Regions from separate parts of the Pseudomonas sp. E102 genome, predicted to be linked through region 2. Evidence: predicted binding sites of a transcription regulator. Region 2 holds the regulator's gene; the other holds the start of a gene.
The links. Region 2 encodes sigma-54, which starts transcription at its own class of promoters, with help from an activator protein. Its sites were predicted from a motif close to ANTGGCATNNANNTTGCTNT; they were not measured.
Positions count from the first base shown of each region.

Region 1: the regulator sigma-54 is predicted to act here: its motif matches at 2,720-2,739, upstream of glnA (type I glutamate--ammonia ligase).

Region 1 covers NZ_CP084025.1:4,562,326-4,570,287, reverse strand. Annotated here, with positions in the region: gene DOCECA_RS20625 (DUF4124 domain-containing protein) at 1-404, opposite strand, end outside; gene DOCECA_RS20620 (chorismate mutase) at 540-1,097, opposite strand; gene glnA (type I glutamate--ammonia ligase) at 1,219-2,625, opposite strand; gene thiI (tRNA uracil 4-sulfurtransferase ThiI) at 2,954-4,408, shown strand; gene typA (translational GTPase TypA) at 4,543-6,363, shown strand; gene DOCECA_RS20600 (YkgJ family cysteine cluster protein) at 6,583-7,020, opposite strand; gene DOCECA_RS20595 (glycogen/starch/alpha-glucan phosphorylase) at 7,275-7,962, shown strand, end outside.
Region 2 covers NZ_CP084025.1:3,945,427-3,953,388, reverse strand. Annotated here, with positions in the region: gene rapZ (RNase adapter RapZ) at 1-634, opposite strand, end outside; gene ptsN (PTS IIA-like nitrogen regulatory protein PtsN) at 637-1,101, opposite strand; gene hpf (ribosome hibernation-promoting factor, HPF/YfiA family) at 1,114-1,422, opposite strand; gene DOCECA_RS18105 (RNA polymerase factor sigma-54) at 1,498-2,994, opposite strand; gene lptB (LPS export ABC transporter ATP-binding protein) at 3,189-3,914, opposite strand; gene lptA (lipopolysaccharide transport periplasmic protein LptA) at 3,914-4,462, opposite strand; gene lptC (LPS export ABC transporter periplasmic protein LptC) at 4,449-5,021, opposite strand; gene DOCECA_RS18085 (KdsC family phosphatase) at 5,029-5,553, opposite strand; gene DOCECA_RS18080 (KpsF/GutQ family sugar-phosphate isomerase) at 5,553-6,527, opposite strand; gene DOCECA_RS18075 (ATP-binding cassette domain-containing protein) at 6,800-7,609, shown strand; gene mlaE (lipid asymmetry maintenance ABC transporter permease subunit MlaE) at 7,609-7,962, shown strand, end outside.

The DNA.
Region 1 (7,962 bases), 620 kb from region 2:
AATTGCAGCCGTGGCACATTGCTAGGCTGGCCATAGGGCTGGCCGTCCAGCAGCAACCTGAACAGATGGGGGCTTTGCAGGCGCGGTTGTGTCCGAACGCCGACGGTGAAGGTGCCATTGTTGGCGCGCAGGGCCTCATCGGTTGGAATGTCGGTCAGTTCCAGCAGGTCGTAGGCGTTGCGCGGCGCGTCGTTGTTTTGCGCAGGTGCGGGCGTTTCCGGGGTGGTCGGAGCCTGGGTTTCAACGCTGTTGAGCGGCGGCAACTCCACCGCCTGGGCCGGCACGCCGTCGGGCGGCTGGTTGCTGTAGGCGGTGTTGCCGTTGGCGTCGGTGTATTTGTAGATCTGCGCGGCGGCGGGCAGCGTCAGCAGCAACAAAAAGAAGATTGATAAACCACGACCCATGGAAAAATTGACCGAAAACAAGAGGTGATAGTTGCAGCATAGGTCACGGAGAGCGGTTGGCCAAAGTGTTGCGCCCAGCCCAGAGTCCGCCTCATCGCGAGCAAGCTCGCTCCCACAGGGAAAGGGGGTGTGGCCTCAGGGTTTTATGGATATACACAGTCCGCCGGTTGCCCGGATCAGGGCCAGCCGGTGCACCGGGTGCTGTTTGTTGTGGTGGGTGGCCTGGGCCAGCCATTGCGGGCACTGTGGATCGGTGCGGTAGGGCGCGAAGTCGGCCAGTTGTTGCAGCAGGCGTTTTTGCAGGCGGTCGAGTTTAGGGCGGATCTCGCCTACCAGGTCCGGGCGCGGCAGGTCTGGCGCCTTGCCGTCCAGGGCCCAGTCGGACAAGTTGATGTATTGGACCAGTTTGTTGGCTTCTATCTGGGCGGCGAAAAACGCCTCCACCGTCTCGCCGTTCAGCTTGTAGGTGGGCGCCTGGGCCACGGCGGCGGCAATGACTTCGCGCTCGCGCGGACGGTCCTCTACGGGTTTGCCACTGTCCCATTTGCTCAATGCCACTTGATCTGCGATCAGCAGGCGTTCGCCGATGGCATTGAGCAACGGCGTCAGGGCGTCGGGGGCGTTGCTGGCCTCGGCTGTGGAACACAGCAGTGCGGCAGACAGGGCGAGGCAAATCTTCAAGCGGGAAGTCATTGGCGATCTCGTCTTGTAAGGGAAGCGGCGCACCATCATGCACGCATCCTGCGCCCATAAAAAAGGCCTCCCGAAGGAGGCCTCTCTTTAGTTCACGCCGTGCGTGGCGGCGCTTACTGGATCAGCAGCTGTAGTACAGCTCGTATTCCAGTGGGTGTACGAAGGTGCGAACCTTGATTTCTTCTTCGCTTTTCAGTGCGATGTAAGCGTCGATGAAGTCATCGCTGAATACGCCGCCCTTGGTCAGGAACGCACGGCCCTTGTCCAGCTCTTCCAGGGCTTCTTTCAGGCTGCCACAAACCTGTGGGATTTCCTTGGCCTCTTCAGGCGGCAGGTCATACAGGTTTTTGTCAGCGGCATCGCCAGGGTGGATCTTGTTCTGGATACCGTCCAGGCCGGCCATCATCAGTGCAGCGAAGGCCAGGTATGGGTTGGCAGCCGGATCCGGGAAGCGCGCTTCGATACGGCGGGCTTTTGGGCTGTTAACGTAAGGGATACGGATCGAGGCGGAACGGTTGCGAGCCGAGTAGGCCAGCATGACCGGGGCTTCGAAGCCTGGTACCAGACGCTTGTAGGAGTTGGTCGACGGGTTGGTGAAGCCGTTCAGGGCCTTACCGTGCTTGATGATGCCACCGATGAAGTACAGGGCAGTGTCCGACAGACCGGCATAACCTTCGCCAGCGAAGGTGTTCTTGCCGTCCTTGGAGATCGACATGTGCACGTGCATGCCCGAACCGTTGTCGCCGTACAGAGGCTTCGGCATGAAGGTCGCGGTGCGGCCGTAGGCGTCGGCAACGTTGTGTACGCAGTACTTCAGGGTCTGGACTTCGTCAGCCTTCTTCACCAGTGTGTTGAATTTCACACCGATTTCGTTCTGGCCGGCAGTTGCCACTTCGTGGTGGTGAACTTCGACGGTCTGGCCCATTTCTTCCAGTGCGTTGCACATGGAGGTACGGATTTCGTGGTCGAAGTCGAACGGTGGAACCGGGAAGTAGCCGCCTTTGATACCTGGACGGTGGCCTTTGTTGCCGCCTTCCACGTCCTGGTCGGACATCCACGAACCTTGTTCGGAGAAGATCTTGAACATGGAGCCGGAGATATCGGACTTGAACTTGACCGAGTCAAAGATGAAGAACTCAGGCTCTGGACCGAAGAAAGCGGTGTCGCCGATACCGGTGGACTTCAGGTATTCCTCGGCGCGGTGGGCAATGGCGCGTGGGTCGCGGTCATAACCTTGCATGGTCGAAGGTTCGATGATGTCGCAGACCAGGATCAGGGTCGGCTCTTCGGTGAACGGGTCCAGGACGGCGGTTTCGTCGTCCGGCATCAGGATCATGTCGGAGGCTTCGATGCCTTTCCAGCCGGAGATGGAAGAACCGTCGAACATCTTGCCGATTTCGAAGAATTCGTCGTCCAGCGCATCACGGGCCGGCATGGTCACGTGATGTTGAGTGCCTTTGGTGTCAGTGAAGCGCAGATCAATCCACTTGACGTCATGATCTTTGATGAGTTGAACCGACTTCGACATATGTCCTCCGGGTGGCTTCGGGCGGGTAGTGGAGTGCCCTTAGATATGGGTGATGCCGGCGCGAATACTCTGCCAAGGCAACCTGCCTCACAAGGGAGCAAATTGCATGCCAGTGCCCCACCATGGGTTTTTTGCACCAAATCCACGCTTTTACAGGCGCAAATCAAAGATTGTCAGACAATAACGCACTGCAATGTGGCGCCGTTAATCGATAATGACCCGTTTTGGTGCATGCAAAACCATCTGCACATAAACTGGTTAAACCTTGAGCAATTTCCGCTATAATCCGCGCCCCCCTTTTTCGGCTGGCCGTTCGCGCGCTGTTTTCATGAAACTAATCGTAAAAGTCTTCCCCGAGATCACCATCAAGAGCCGCCCGGTACGGATGCGTTTCATCCGCCAGTTGGCCAAGAACATCCGTGCCGTGCTCCGTGACCTGGACCCGGCCGTGGTGGTGAACGGTGTGTGGGACAACCTCGAACTGGAAACCCGCGTCAGCGAACCCAAGCTGCTGAAGGAAATGACCGAGCGCCTGAGCTGCATGCCGGGCATCGCGCATTTCCTGCAAGTTGACGAGTACCCGCTGGGGGACTTCGACGATATCCTCGCCAAGTGCATGCTCCATTATGGTGATGCACTGGCCGGCAAGATTTTTTCGGTCCGCTGCAAGCGCGCCGGCAAGCACCCGTTCAGTTCCATGGACGTGGAACGTTATGTCGGCAGCCAATTGCGCCGGCAGTGCGGCGCCGCCGGGATCTCGCTGAAAGATCCGCAGGTTGAAGTGCGCATCGAAATTCGCGACCAGCGGTTGTTCGTGATCCACAGCCAGCACGACAGCATCGGCGGTTACCCGTTGGGGTCACTGGAGCAGACGCTGGTGCTGATGTCCGGTGGCTTCGATTCCACCGTCGCCGCTTACCAGATCATGCGTCGCGGCCTGATGAGCCATTTCTGCTTCTTCAACCTCGGCGGGCGCGCCCATGAGCTGGGCGTGATGGAAGTGGCGCACTTCATCTGGAAGAAGTACGGCAGCTCCCAGCGCGTGTTATTTGTGAGCGTGCCGTTCGAAGAAGTCCTGGGCGAGATTCTCGGCAAAGTCGATAACAGTCATATGGGCGTCATTTTGAAGCGTATGATGTTGCGTGCCGCGACGAGCATCGCCGACCGCCTGCACATCGACGCGCTGGTGACCGGCGAGGCGATTTCCCAGGTATCGAGCCAGACGCTGCCGAACCTGTCGGTGATCGACTGCGTGACCGAGAAACTCGTGCTGCGCCCGCTGATCGCCAGCCACAAGCAGGACATCATCGACACGGCGAACGAGATCGGCACCGCCGATTTCGCCCGGCACATGCCCGAGTACTGCGGGGTCATTTCGGTCAATCCGAAGACGGCGGCCAAGCGCGGGCGCGTGGAGCACGAAGAGAAAGAATTCGACATGGCGGTACTCGAGCGCGCGATCGAGAACGCCAGGCTGGTACCGATCGATCGGGTCATCGACGAATTGGGCCAGGACATCCAGATTGAAGAAGTCGGCGAAGCGCTGGCCGGTCAGATCATCATCGACATCCGTCACCCGGACGATGCTGAGGACGACCCGCTGAGTATCGCCGGCGTCGAGGTACAAACGATGCCGTTCTATGCAGTGAACGCGCGTTTCAAGGAACTGGACCCTACTCGCCAGTACCTGCTGTATTGCGACAAAGGCGTGATGAGTCGCCTGCATGCTCACCATTTGCTCAGTGAGGGGCATGCCAATGTGCGCGTTTATCGACCGAGCTAAGTGCCCGGGGCTGTTTGCCTGTGGCCTGCGTCACCGGCCCCCCGACGCCGCCGACACGCTGTAACTGTCGGACTCTACTGTAAATCGCTGCCACGACCTGTCAGCACACCGAATCCTCTGATCGAGATACACAAGTGATCGAAAATCTACGCAACATCGCCATCATTGCTCACGTTGACCATGGTAAGACCACCCTGGTAGACAAACTCTTGCGTCAATCCGGCACCCTGGAGCGCAACGAGCTCAACGACGAGCGCGTGATGGACTCCAACGACCAGGAAAAAGAGCGCGGTATTACCATCCTGGCGAAAAACACCGCCATCAACTGGAACGGCTACCACATCAACATCGTGGACACCCCGGGCCACGCCGACTTCGGTGGTGAAGTAGAGCGCGTGATGTCGATGGTCGACTCCGTGCTGCTGCTGGTTGACGCCCAGGACGGCCCTATGCCGCAAACCCGTTTCGTGACCAAGAAGGCCTTCGAAGCCGGCCTGCGTCCGATCGTGTGCATCAACAAGGTTGACCGTCCAGGCGCGCGTCCGGACTGGGTTCTGGATCAGATCTTCGACCTGTTCGACAACCTGGGCGCCACCGAAGAACAGTTGGACTTCAAAGTCGTCTACGCCTCGGCCCTGAACGGCATTGCCGGTCTGGACCACACCGACATGGCTGAAGACATGACCCCGCTGTACCAGTCGATCGTCGACAACGTACCTGCACCGGCCGTTGACCGTGACGGTCCGTTCCAAATGCAGATCTCGGCACTGGACTACAACAGCTTCCTGGGTGTGATCGGTGTTGGCCGTATCGCCCGTGGTCGCGTCAAGCCGAACACCCCGGTCGTGGCTATCGGCGCCGACGGCAAGCGCCGCAACGGTCGTATCCTGAAGCTGATGGGTCACCATGGCCTGCATCGCGTTGACGTCGAAGAAGCTGCCGCCGGCGACATCGTCTGCATCAGCGGTATGGACTCGCTGTTCATCTCCGACACCCTGTGCCACCCGGACACCGTTGAAGCGATGAAGCCGTTGACCGTCGACGAGCCGACCGTTTCCATGACCTTCCAGGTCAACGACTCGCCATTCTGCGGTAAAGAAGGCAAGTTCGTGACGTCCCGTAACATCAAGGAACGTCTGGACAAAGAGCTGCTGTACAACGTTGCACTGCGCGTTGAAGAAGGCGACTCGGCTGATAAGTTCAAGGTTTCCGGCCGTGGCGAACTGCACCTTTCGGTACTGATCGAAACCATGCGTCGCGAAGGCTTCGAAATGGCTGTAGGCCGTCCGGAAGTGATCATCCGTCTGGTTGACGGCGTGAAGCACGAACCGTTCGAAAACGTCACCATCGACCTGCCGGAAGAATCCCAGGGCAAGGTGATGGAAGAGATGGGCCTGCGTAAGGGCGACCTGACCAACATGGTGCCGGATGGCAAAGGCCGTGTACGTCTGGAATACAACATCCCTGCTCGCGGTCTGATCGGTTTCCGTAACCAGTTCCTGACCCTGACCAACGGTGCTGGCATCCTGACCTCGATCTTCGACCGTTACGACGTGATGAAGTCGGGCGACATGTCCGGCCGTCAGAATGGCGTTCTGGTATCGGTTGAAACCGGCAAGGCACTGACCTACTCCCTGGAAACTCTCCAGGCGCGTGGCAAGCTGTTTGTCGAGCACGGCCAGGAAATCTACGGCGGCCAGATCGTTGGTCTGAACAGCCGTGACAACGACCTGGGCGTGAACCCTACCAAGGGCAAGAAGCTCGACAACATGCGTGCTTCGGGTAAAGACGAAACCATCGCCCTGGTTCCACCTGTTCGCTTCACTCTGGAACAGGCCCTGGAATTCATCCAGGATGACGAGCTGTGCGAAGTGACGCCTAAGTCGATCCGCCTGCGCAAGAAGATCCTGGACGAAAGCGAGCGTACCCGCGCCGCCAAGAAAGCCAAGGCCTGATTTAGCCCAGGCTGAATGAAAAACGCCCCCGGTTGTGAGACCGGGGGCGTTTTTTTGTGCCTGGGATTTATGTGGCGCCTTCCAGGGCCCCTTCGCGAGCAAGCTCGCTCCCACAGGGGAGCTCTATTCGGCGCAAATTTTGCGTCAGGCACAGATTCCTTGTGGGAGCGAGCTTGCTCGCGATAGCGGTAGGCCAGTCACCGCTAAACCATCAGTCGATCAAAACCGATCCAACGTCCGAGGATTGCGCTCGCGCTCCACTTCCTTGGGCTTGTACGCGCAATAACCCGGCCGTGGCCCGACCCGTGGATGGTTGCGGCAGGTGTCCGGGCGCTTCTCGTAGATGGTGCACAGCCGGCTCTTTCGGTCCAGGTACAGGCAATCGTTGTTGCTCATGCGTTGCAACGTGAAGATTTCCGATTTCTGGTTGTAGCGCTCGACGATCCCTTCCTTTTGCAGGCGCTTGGCGATGTTCTTCGGCGGGTCGCCCAGTTCGAACTCATCGACGATGCCAATCCGGATCAGATCCTTGATCTTCACCTCCACCGGCAGCGTGCAGCAGCTCGACACGCAGGAACCGCACATCGGGGCGGAGTACTTGGCCCAGGTATCGAGTCGGTCGATCTCCGCGGCGGCGATCAGGTTGGGCTTCATCATCGGCGTGTACCAGCATGCATCAGGGCGCGCGATCATACCGGGACTGGTGAAATTTTGAACGACCATCTGCCGGTTTTTTTTGCGTCCCGACAAAACCCGCCCTTACCGGCACGGCCCCTGCATTCATTCGTCCATCGGCAATTCCTTGGCGACGATTCTCCGGCGCCGACGGAAAAACCACCGAACCAAGAGCCTTTACCGTCTGTCAGACCGACTAGGCTCAGACAATTCCATGCTCGTTCGAGGTCTCATCAATGACTCAAGAACCACTTGTTCGCGAAGCTGAGGTTGCGGCATTTCGCGACGCTGTGTTGACCAAACTCACTTATGCCGTCGGCAAGGATCCCGATCATGCGTTTGATCACGATTGGTTCGAAGCCATCGCCCTTGCCGCCCGCGACCACATGGTCGAACACTGGATGGACCACACGCGGCAGATTTACCGCAAGGGCCAGAAGCGTGTCTATTACCTCTCCCTGGAATTCCTCATCGGCCGCCTGCTCTACGACAGCCTGAGCAACCTCGGCCTGCTGGACACCGCCCGCGAAGCGCTGACCGAGCTGGGTGTCGACCTGGAACGCATTCGCCTGCTGGAGCCCGACGCGGCCCTGGGCAACGGCGGCCTTGGCCGTCTGGCGGCGTGCTTCATGGAAAGCATGTCGACACTGGGTATCGCCGGTCATGGCTACGGTATTCGTTACGAACACGGCTTGTTCCGCCAGGCGATTGTCGATGGCTGGCAACAGGAGCAGACCGAGCACTGGCTGGATTTCGGCAACCCCTGGGAGTTCGAGCGGCCTGAAGTCGTCTACCCAATCGGCTTTGGCGGCAGCGTCGAAACCGTCACCGACGAAGCCGGCAAGACTCGCCAGGTGTGGTCCCCGGCCGAAACCGTGCGGGCCATCGCCTATGACACGCCGGTGGTCGGCTGGCGTGGCGCCA
Region 2 (7,962 bases):
CGATTACCGGTTGGTCCAGCCCGGACTGCTCGCGCAGTTCCGGTTTCCAATAAGGGTTGGGTAAACAGCGGACATCGAACACCAGGTCGGCATCTACCGGCATTCCGCGTTTGAAACCGAACGATTCGACGAGAAAGGCCGTACCCGGTTCTGGCTGGTTCAGCAGGCGCAACTTGAGGGTGTCGCGCAGTTGATACAGGTTCAGGTTCGTGGTGTTGAGCTTGAGGTCCGCCAGGTCCGCGATGGGCCCGAGCAGTTGGCTTTCGTCATGGATCGCTTCGGCCAGGGAGCGGCTCGCATTGCTCAGTGGATGGCGCCGGCGAGTTTCGGAGAAACGCTTGAGCAAGGTTTCTTCGTCGGCATCCAGGTAGAGCACATCGCATTGGATATGGCGGCTGCGCACTTCCTCGAGCAGTTCGGGGAAGCGCGACAAGTGGCTGGGCAGGTTACGGGCATCGACCGACACGGCGACCAGCGGTTGCGCCAGTTCGGTGTGGATCAGGGCGCGCTCGGCCAACTCCGGAAGCAGGCCTGCCGGCAAGTTGTCGATGCAGTAGTAGCCGCTGTCCTCAAGCACATTGAGGGCGGTACTTTTACCGGAGCCGGAGCGGCCACTGACGATGATCATGCGCATGTTTAATGACCGTTCTGCTCGTCCAGGACAACCTGATACAAAGCGTCGTTACTCGTTGCGCTGCGCAGTCTTTCGCGCACTTCCTTGCGGTCCAGCATGCTGGCGATCTGGCGCAGCAGCTCAAGGTGCGCATCGGTCGCCGCTTCCGGAACCAGCAATACGAACAGCAGGTCGACCGGGGCGCCGTCGATGGCGTCGAAATCTATGGGCGCTTCAAGGTGCAGTAGCGCGCTGATCGGCGACGTACAGCCTTTGAGGCGGCAATGTGGAATGGCGATGCCGTTGCCAAAACCGGTGGAGCCTAGTTTTTCACGGGCGATAAGGGCCTCGAAGACGTCCTGCATTTCCAGATCCGGCACTTCGCGGTGGATCAGGTTGGCAATTTGTTCGAGGGCTTTCTTCTTACTGCCACCCGGCGCGTTCACCTGGGAACGGCCGGGGGTCAGGATGGTTTCTAGTCGGATCATGGATTGGGGGGGTTAACGACCGGTTGCGCCCTGGAGGAGGCTCTGGGTCTTTTCCTTATGCTTTTTGAGTTGGCGATCCAGCTTGTCGGTCAGCAGGTCAATCGCGGCATACATGTCATCATGCTCCGCATTGGCAACCACTTCTCCGCCGGGAATATGCAGTGTGGCTTCGATCTTCTGCTTCAGCTTTTCGACGTTCAGAATGACTTGCACGTTGGTGATCTTGTCGAAATGCCTCTCCAATCGGTCGAGTTTTTCGCCGATGTAGGTGCGCAGGGGTTCGGTCACTTCCAGTTGGTGTCCACTGATGTTGACTTGCATACAGCTTCTCCTTCGTTGCCAGTGCATAAAGCGGCAGGCTGGGTGCCTGCCACTGGAACGCTGTGGCGTGGCCTGTTACATCAACCGCTTGCGTTCGCTCGAAGGTGCGATCCCCAGGGATTCGCGGTATTTGGCGACGGTACGGCGGGCCACCTGAATGCCTTGTGCCTCCAGTAAACCAGCGATCTTGCTGTCACTCAACGGCTTTTTCTGATTTTCCGCAGCGACCAGTTTTTTGATGATCGCGCGGATGGCCGTGGACGAGCATTCGCCGCCTTCGGAGGTGCTGACGTGGCTGGAGAAAAAGTATTTCAATTCATAGATGCCCCGAGGGGTATGCATGAATTTCTGGGTGGTCACCCGTGAAATCGTCGATTCGTGCATGCCCACCGCCTCGGCAATGTCATGCAGGACCAACGGCTTCATCGCTTCGTCGCCATATTCCAGGAAGCCGCGCTGATGCTCGACGATCTGGGTGGCGACTTTCATCAGGGTTTCGTTGCGGCTCTGCAGGCTCTTGATGAACCAGCGCGCTTCCTGCAACTGGTTGCGCATGAAGGTGTTGTCGGCGCTGGTATCGGCGCGTTTGACGAAACCTGCGTACTGGGCGTTGACGCGCAGCTTGGGCATCGACTCCTGGTTGAGCTCCACCAGCCAGCGATCGTTGTGCTTGCGCACGATTACGTCGGGGACGACGTATTCGGGCTCGGTGGATTCGATCTGTGAGCCAGGACGCGGGTTGAGGCTTTGCACCAGCTCGATGACCTGGCGCAGTTCATCTTCCTTGAGCTTCATGCGACGCATCAGTTGGCTGTAGTCGCGTCCGCCCAAAAGGTCGATGTAATCGGTCACCAGGCGCTTGGCTTCGGCCAGCCACGGGGTTTTGGCGGGCAATTGGCGCAGCTGCAGCAACAGGCATTCGCCCAGGTTGCGAGCACCGATGCCGGCGGGTTCGAACTGCTGGATGCGATGCAAGACGGCTTCGATCTCGTCCAGCTCGATGTCGAGCTCGGGGTCGAAGGCTTCGAGGATTTCTTCCAGCGTCTCGTCCAGGTAACCCTGGTTGTTGATGCAATCGATCAGGGTCACGGCGATCAGGCGATCGGTATCGGACATCGGCGCCAGGTTCAGTTGCCAGAGCAGATGACTCTGCAAGCTCTCGCCGGCGGACGTGCGGGTAGTGAAATCCCATTCGTCGTCATCGCCGCTCGGCAGGCTGCTGGCGCTGGTCTGATAGACGTCTTCCCAAGCCGTGTCCACGGGCAGGTCGTTGGGAATGCGCTCGTTCCATTCGCCATCCTCAAGGTTGTCCACCGTGGGGGCGGCTTCCTGTTGGTAGGTTGGTTCCTGGATTTCCGGGGTGGTTTTCTGCTCGACATTGTCGGCCAGTGGATCGGTGTTGTCGAAGTCGTCGCCCTCTTCCTGGCGTTCGAGCATCGGATTGGATTCCAGGGCCTCTTGGATTTCCTGTTGCAGGTCCAGGGTCGACAATTGGAGCAGGCGGATGGCCTGTTGCAGCTGCGGTGTCATCGTCAGCTGCTGGCCCATTCTCAAGACTAGCGATGGTTTCATGGCAGGGGCTTAACACCTTATTTGCCGGCGCACATGCGCCATCCACTACAGGGCGCCGGAGCGCCAAACTTAAGCAAATTATATGCCTGAAACTGAAGTGTTTGCCTAGGGGGCGTCTTCAATTAATTGAGAGTGCCCACGGGTCGTCATCGGACATTCGGCGCCACCCAGGCCTTCGCCTGAGGCTTCGTGGCTTAAAGGCGGAACTCGTGGCCCAGATACACTTCCTTGACCAGCTCGTTGGCCAGGATGGTGGCCGAGTCGCCCTCGGCGATCAACTGGCCGTCGTTGACGATATAGGCGGTCTCGCAGATGTCCAGTGTCTCGCGCACGTTGTGGTCGGTGATCAGCACGCCGATCCCCTTGGCCTTGAGATGATGGATGATCTGCTTGATGTCGCCCACCGAAATCGGGTCTACGCCGGCGAAGGGTTCGTCGAGCAGAATGAATTTCGGCGCGGTAGCCAGGGCGCGGGCAATTTCCACGCGACGACGTTCGCCGCCGGACAGGCTCATGCCCAGGTTGTCGCGAATGTGGCTGATATGGAATTCCTGCAGCAGGCTCTCCAATTCCTGGCGGCGGCCGGCCTTGTCGAGCTCCTTGCGGGTCTCGAGGATGGCCATGATGTTGTCGGCCACCGACAGTTTGCGGAAGATCGACGCTTCTTGCGGCAGATAACCGATACCGGCCTTCGCCCGGCCGTGCATCGGCTGGTGGCTGACATCCAGGTCGTCGATCAGTACGCGGCCCTGGTCGGCCTGAACCAGCCCGACGATCATGTAGAAACAGGTTGTCTTGCCCGCGCCGTTGGGGCCGAGCAAGCCAACGATCTGGCCGCTGTCGATGGACAGGCTGACATCGCGCACAACCTGGCGGCTCTTGTAGCTCTTGGCCAGGTGCTGGGCTTTCAGAGTTGCCATTACTGCGCCTTCTGCTCGTCGGTTTTCTTTTTCGGCTGGATCACCATGTCGATCCGCGGACGCTGTTCGGTCACCTTGCTGCCAGTGGCACGGCCGGCGCTGGCCAGCTTCTTGACCGTGTCGTAGACGATCTTCTCGCCTTGGGTCACGTTGTTGTCCTTGTCGACGACCTTGGCGCGGTCGATCAATACAACGCGGTCCTGGGCGGCGTGATACTGGATGGTGACCCCGTAACCCTGCACAGGCTTGGTGTCGCCTGCGGTCTGCAACTGTTCGAAGTACGCCAGGTTGCCCACGGATGTCACTACGTCGATGTCGCCGGACTGGGTGCGGGTGATGGTGACGGTATTGCCGGTCACCTTCATCGAGCCCTGGGTAATGATCACGTCACCCTTATAGGTGGCGACACCGTTCTTGTCGTCCAGTTGCGCGTCGTCGGCCTGGATGCGGATAGGCTGGTCGCGGTCGTTGGGAAGGGCCCAGGCGCTCGCGCTTCCCAGTGCAGCGCCCAGACTGAGCAAAATAGGGAGGGTTTTAGCGAGCTTCATACTGTCCTCTTACTTTCGATAGCAGGTGTATCCTGCTTTCCTTCAAATACGCCTTCATTCCCACGCCGGTCGACACGCCGCCAGCGCCGTCGATTCTAACGGGTTGCTCGGTCTGCGCATATTCTCGCTGCGGGAAGACCGTCATGCGACTGCTGGTGATGATGGTCGTACGGTTCTTTTCATCGGTCCGTGCGATGCGCACCGAGTCGATCAGTTCGACTTCGGTGCCGCCGGGATTGACCTCGGCCCGTTCGCTCTGCACGTGCCATGGAAATTCGGTACCCCGGAACATGTTCAGGTCCGGTTTGGTCACCAGCGTGACGTCGCTGGCCTTTACATGATCGACCTTGTCGGCCGTCATCTCGTACTGCACCTTTCCGTCCGGCAGGTATTGCAGGGTATGCGTATTGGTCGCATACCAGTCGATGTCATTTTCCTCGACCTTGGCCGCGGGTTGGTCAAGGAAGCGTTCCGGGCTGATGTTCCAATAGCCCACCGCAGCGAAAATCGCGGCGATGCAGCTGAACACCAGAATGGTGCGAATCTTCTTGCTTAGCATAAATGGCTCACAAGTATGCGGCGTTGGCCGCTTCGAGGTGGCCCTGGGCACGCAGGATCAGTTCACAGAATTCACGGGCTGCACCTTCGCCGCCCCTTGCCGTGGTGACGCCATGGGCGTGCTCGCGCACGAACGCCGCTGCGTTGGCCACTGCCATGCCCAGGCCGACCCGACGGATGACCGGCAGGTCCGGCAGATCGTCGCCCAGGTAGGCGACCTGTTCATAGCTTAGATTGAGTTGGCCAAGGAGCTCGTCCAGAACCACCAGTTTGTCTTCGCGGCCCTGGTAAAGGTGGGGGATGCCCAGGTTCTTCGCCCGCCGTTCGACCACCGGGGTCTTGCGGCCGCTGATAATGGCCGTTTGCACGCCCGAGGCCATCAGCATCTTGATGCCTTGGCCGTCGAGTGTGTTGAAGGTCTTGAATTCGCTGCCGTCTTCGAGGAAATAAAGGCGGCCGTCGGTGAGTACACCGTCGACGTCGAATACGGCGAGCTTGATGGTCTTGCCCCGTTGCAGCAGGTCGGTCGTCATTACATTACTCCAGCACGCAGCAAGTCGGACAGGTTGAAGGCGCCGATCGGGCGGTCTTCGTCATCCACTACCACCAGTGCGTTTATCCTGTGGTCTTCCATGATTTTAAGGGCTTCGGCGGCCAGCATGTCGGCGCGTGCGGTCTTGCCGTGCAGCGTCATGACTTCGTCGATGGTTGCGTTGCGAATGTCGATCGCGCGGTCGAGGGTGCGGCGCAGGTCGCCGTCTGTGAAAATCCCGGCGAGCTTGCCGTCGGCTTCGAGGATCACGGTCATGCCCAGGCCCTTGCGGGTCATTTCCATCAGCGCATCTTTGAGCAGCGTGCCGCGTTGCACCTGCGGCAGCTCTTCTCCGGCGTGCATCACGTTTTCGACTTTCAGCAGCAGGCGACGGCCCAGCGCGCCACCGGGATGGGAAAAGGCGAAATCCTCCGCCGTGAAGCCACGGGCTTCCAGCAGGGCCACGGCCAGGGCATCGCCCATGACCAGTGCCGCGGTGGTGGAGGAGGTCGGGGCCAGGTTCAGCGGGCAGGCTTCGTGCTCGACATGGACATTGAGGTTCACCTCGGCGGCCTTGGCCAACGGGGAGTCCGGGTTGCCGGTGATGCTGATCATCTGGATGCCCAGGCGCTTGATCAGCGGCAGCAACGTGAGGATTTCATTGGTCGAGCCGGAGTTGGACAGGGCCAGGATGACGTCGTCCCGGGTAATCATGCCCATGTCGCCGTGGCTGGCTTCGGCCGGGTGGACAAAAAATGCCGTCGTGCCCGTGCTCGCCAGCGTGGCGGCGATCTTGTTGCCGATGTGGCCGGACTTACCCATGCCGACCACGACCACGCGGCCCTTGCTGGCCAGAATCATCTCGCAGGCACGTACGAAATCAGCGTCGATGTGGGCCAGTAAGCCTTGTACGGCTTCGAGCTCGAGGCGGATGGTACGTTGTGCCGATTGAATCAGGTCGCTGGATTGGCTCATGTCAGATCGTATAGCCCGATGAAAAGGCGGCGATTATAGCGGTAATGAACGATTCCCTCACGTTAGTTCGTCACGCTTTGTTCGAACGGTTGCAAGGCTGGACATAAAATGTGGTGTTTTACCTTAAGCCAGGCTTAACGGGCGGGGGGTTGGCCTTGGGCGCCTGACGCTTGCAGTGATATAGTTCGCCGCCGGTTCGTGTGCCCGGCGGTACCGGCATTTGTCGGTTGGCCTGGGCATTCGGATATGAGGCTGCATCGCAAGGAGTTTAGATGAGTGCCGACAACGCCTACGCGGTCGAGCTGAAGGGACTGTCCTTCAAGCGAGGGACGCGCAGCATTTTCAATGACATCGATATTCGCATCCCGCGCGGCAAGGTGACCGGCATCATGGGGCCTTCCGGGTGCGGAAAGACCACGCTGCTGCGGCTGATGGGGGCACAACTGCGCCCTAGCGCCGGCGAAGTCTGGGTCAATGGCCAGAACCTTCCAAAGTTGTCGCGCAGCGATTTGTTCGATGCGCGCAAGCATATGGGGGTGCTGTTCCAGAGCGGCGCGCTGTTTACCGACCTCGATGTGTTCGAGAACGTGGCGTTTCCCCTGCGGGTCCATACCGAACTGCCGGACGAAATGATCCGCGACATCGTTTTACTCAAGCTGCAGGCCGTCGGGCTGCGCGGGGCCCTGGATTTGATGCCGGATGAACTGTCCGGTGGCATGAAGCGTCGCGTGGCGTTGGCGCGGGCCATCGCCCTCGATCCAAAAATCCTCATGTACGATGAGCCCTTTGTTGGCCAGGACCCCATTGCCATGGGCGTGCTCGTGCGGTTGATCCGCCTGCTCAATGACGCCCTGGGCATCACCAGCATCGTGGTGTCCCACGACCTGGCCGAAACCGCGAGCATCGCCGACTACATCTATGTCGTTGGCGATGGCCAGGTGCTGGGGCAGGGTACGCCCAAGGAATTGAAGGATTCGGACAACCCACGCATTCGCCAATTCATGAAAGGTGACCCGGACGGTCCGGTGGCGTTTCATTTTCCGGCCACGGATTACCGTACCGATCTGCTGGGGAAGCGCTGATGCGCAAGAAATCATTAATAGAAAGAATTCGCCTGTTCGGCCGTTCCGGCATCGACGTGCTGGCCGTGCTGGGGCGTTCCACGCTGTTCCTGATGCACGCACTGCTCGGACGCAATTCGACCGGAGGCGGTTTTGGCCTGCTGGTCAAGCAATTGCATTCGGTGGGGGTGATGTCCCTGGTGATCATCGTCGTCTCGGGCATCTTCATTGGCATGGTACTGGCGCTCCAGGGCTTCAGCATCCTGTCCAGCTATGGATCGGAGCAAGCGGTCGGGCAAATGGTCGCGCTGACCTTGTTGCGCGAGCTCGGGCCCGTGGTGACGGCGCTGCTGTTCGCTGGGCGTGCCGGGTCG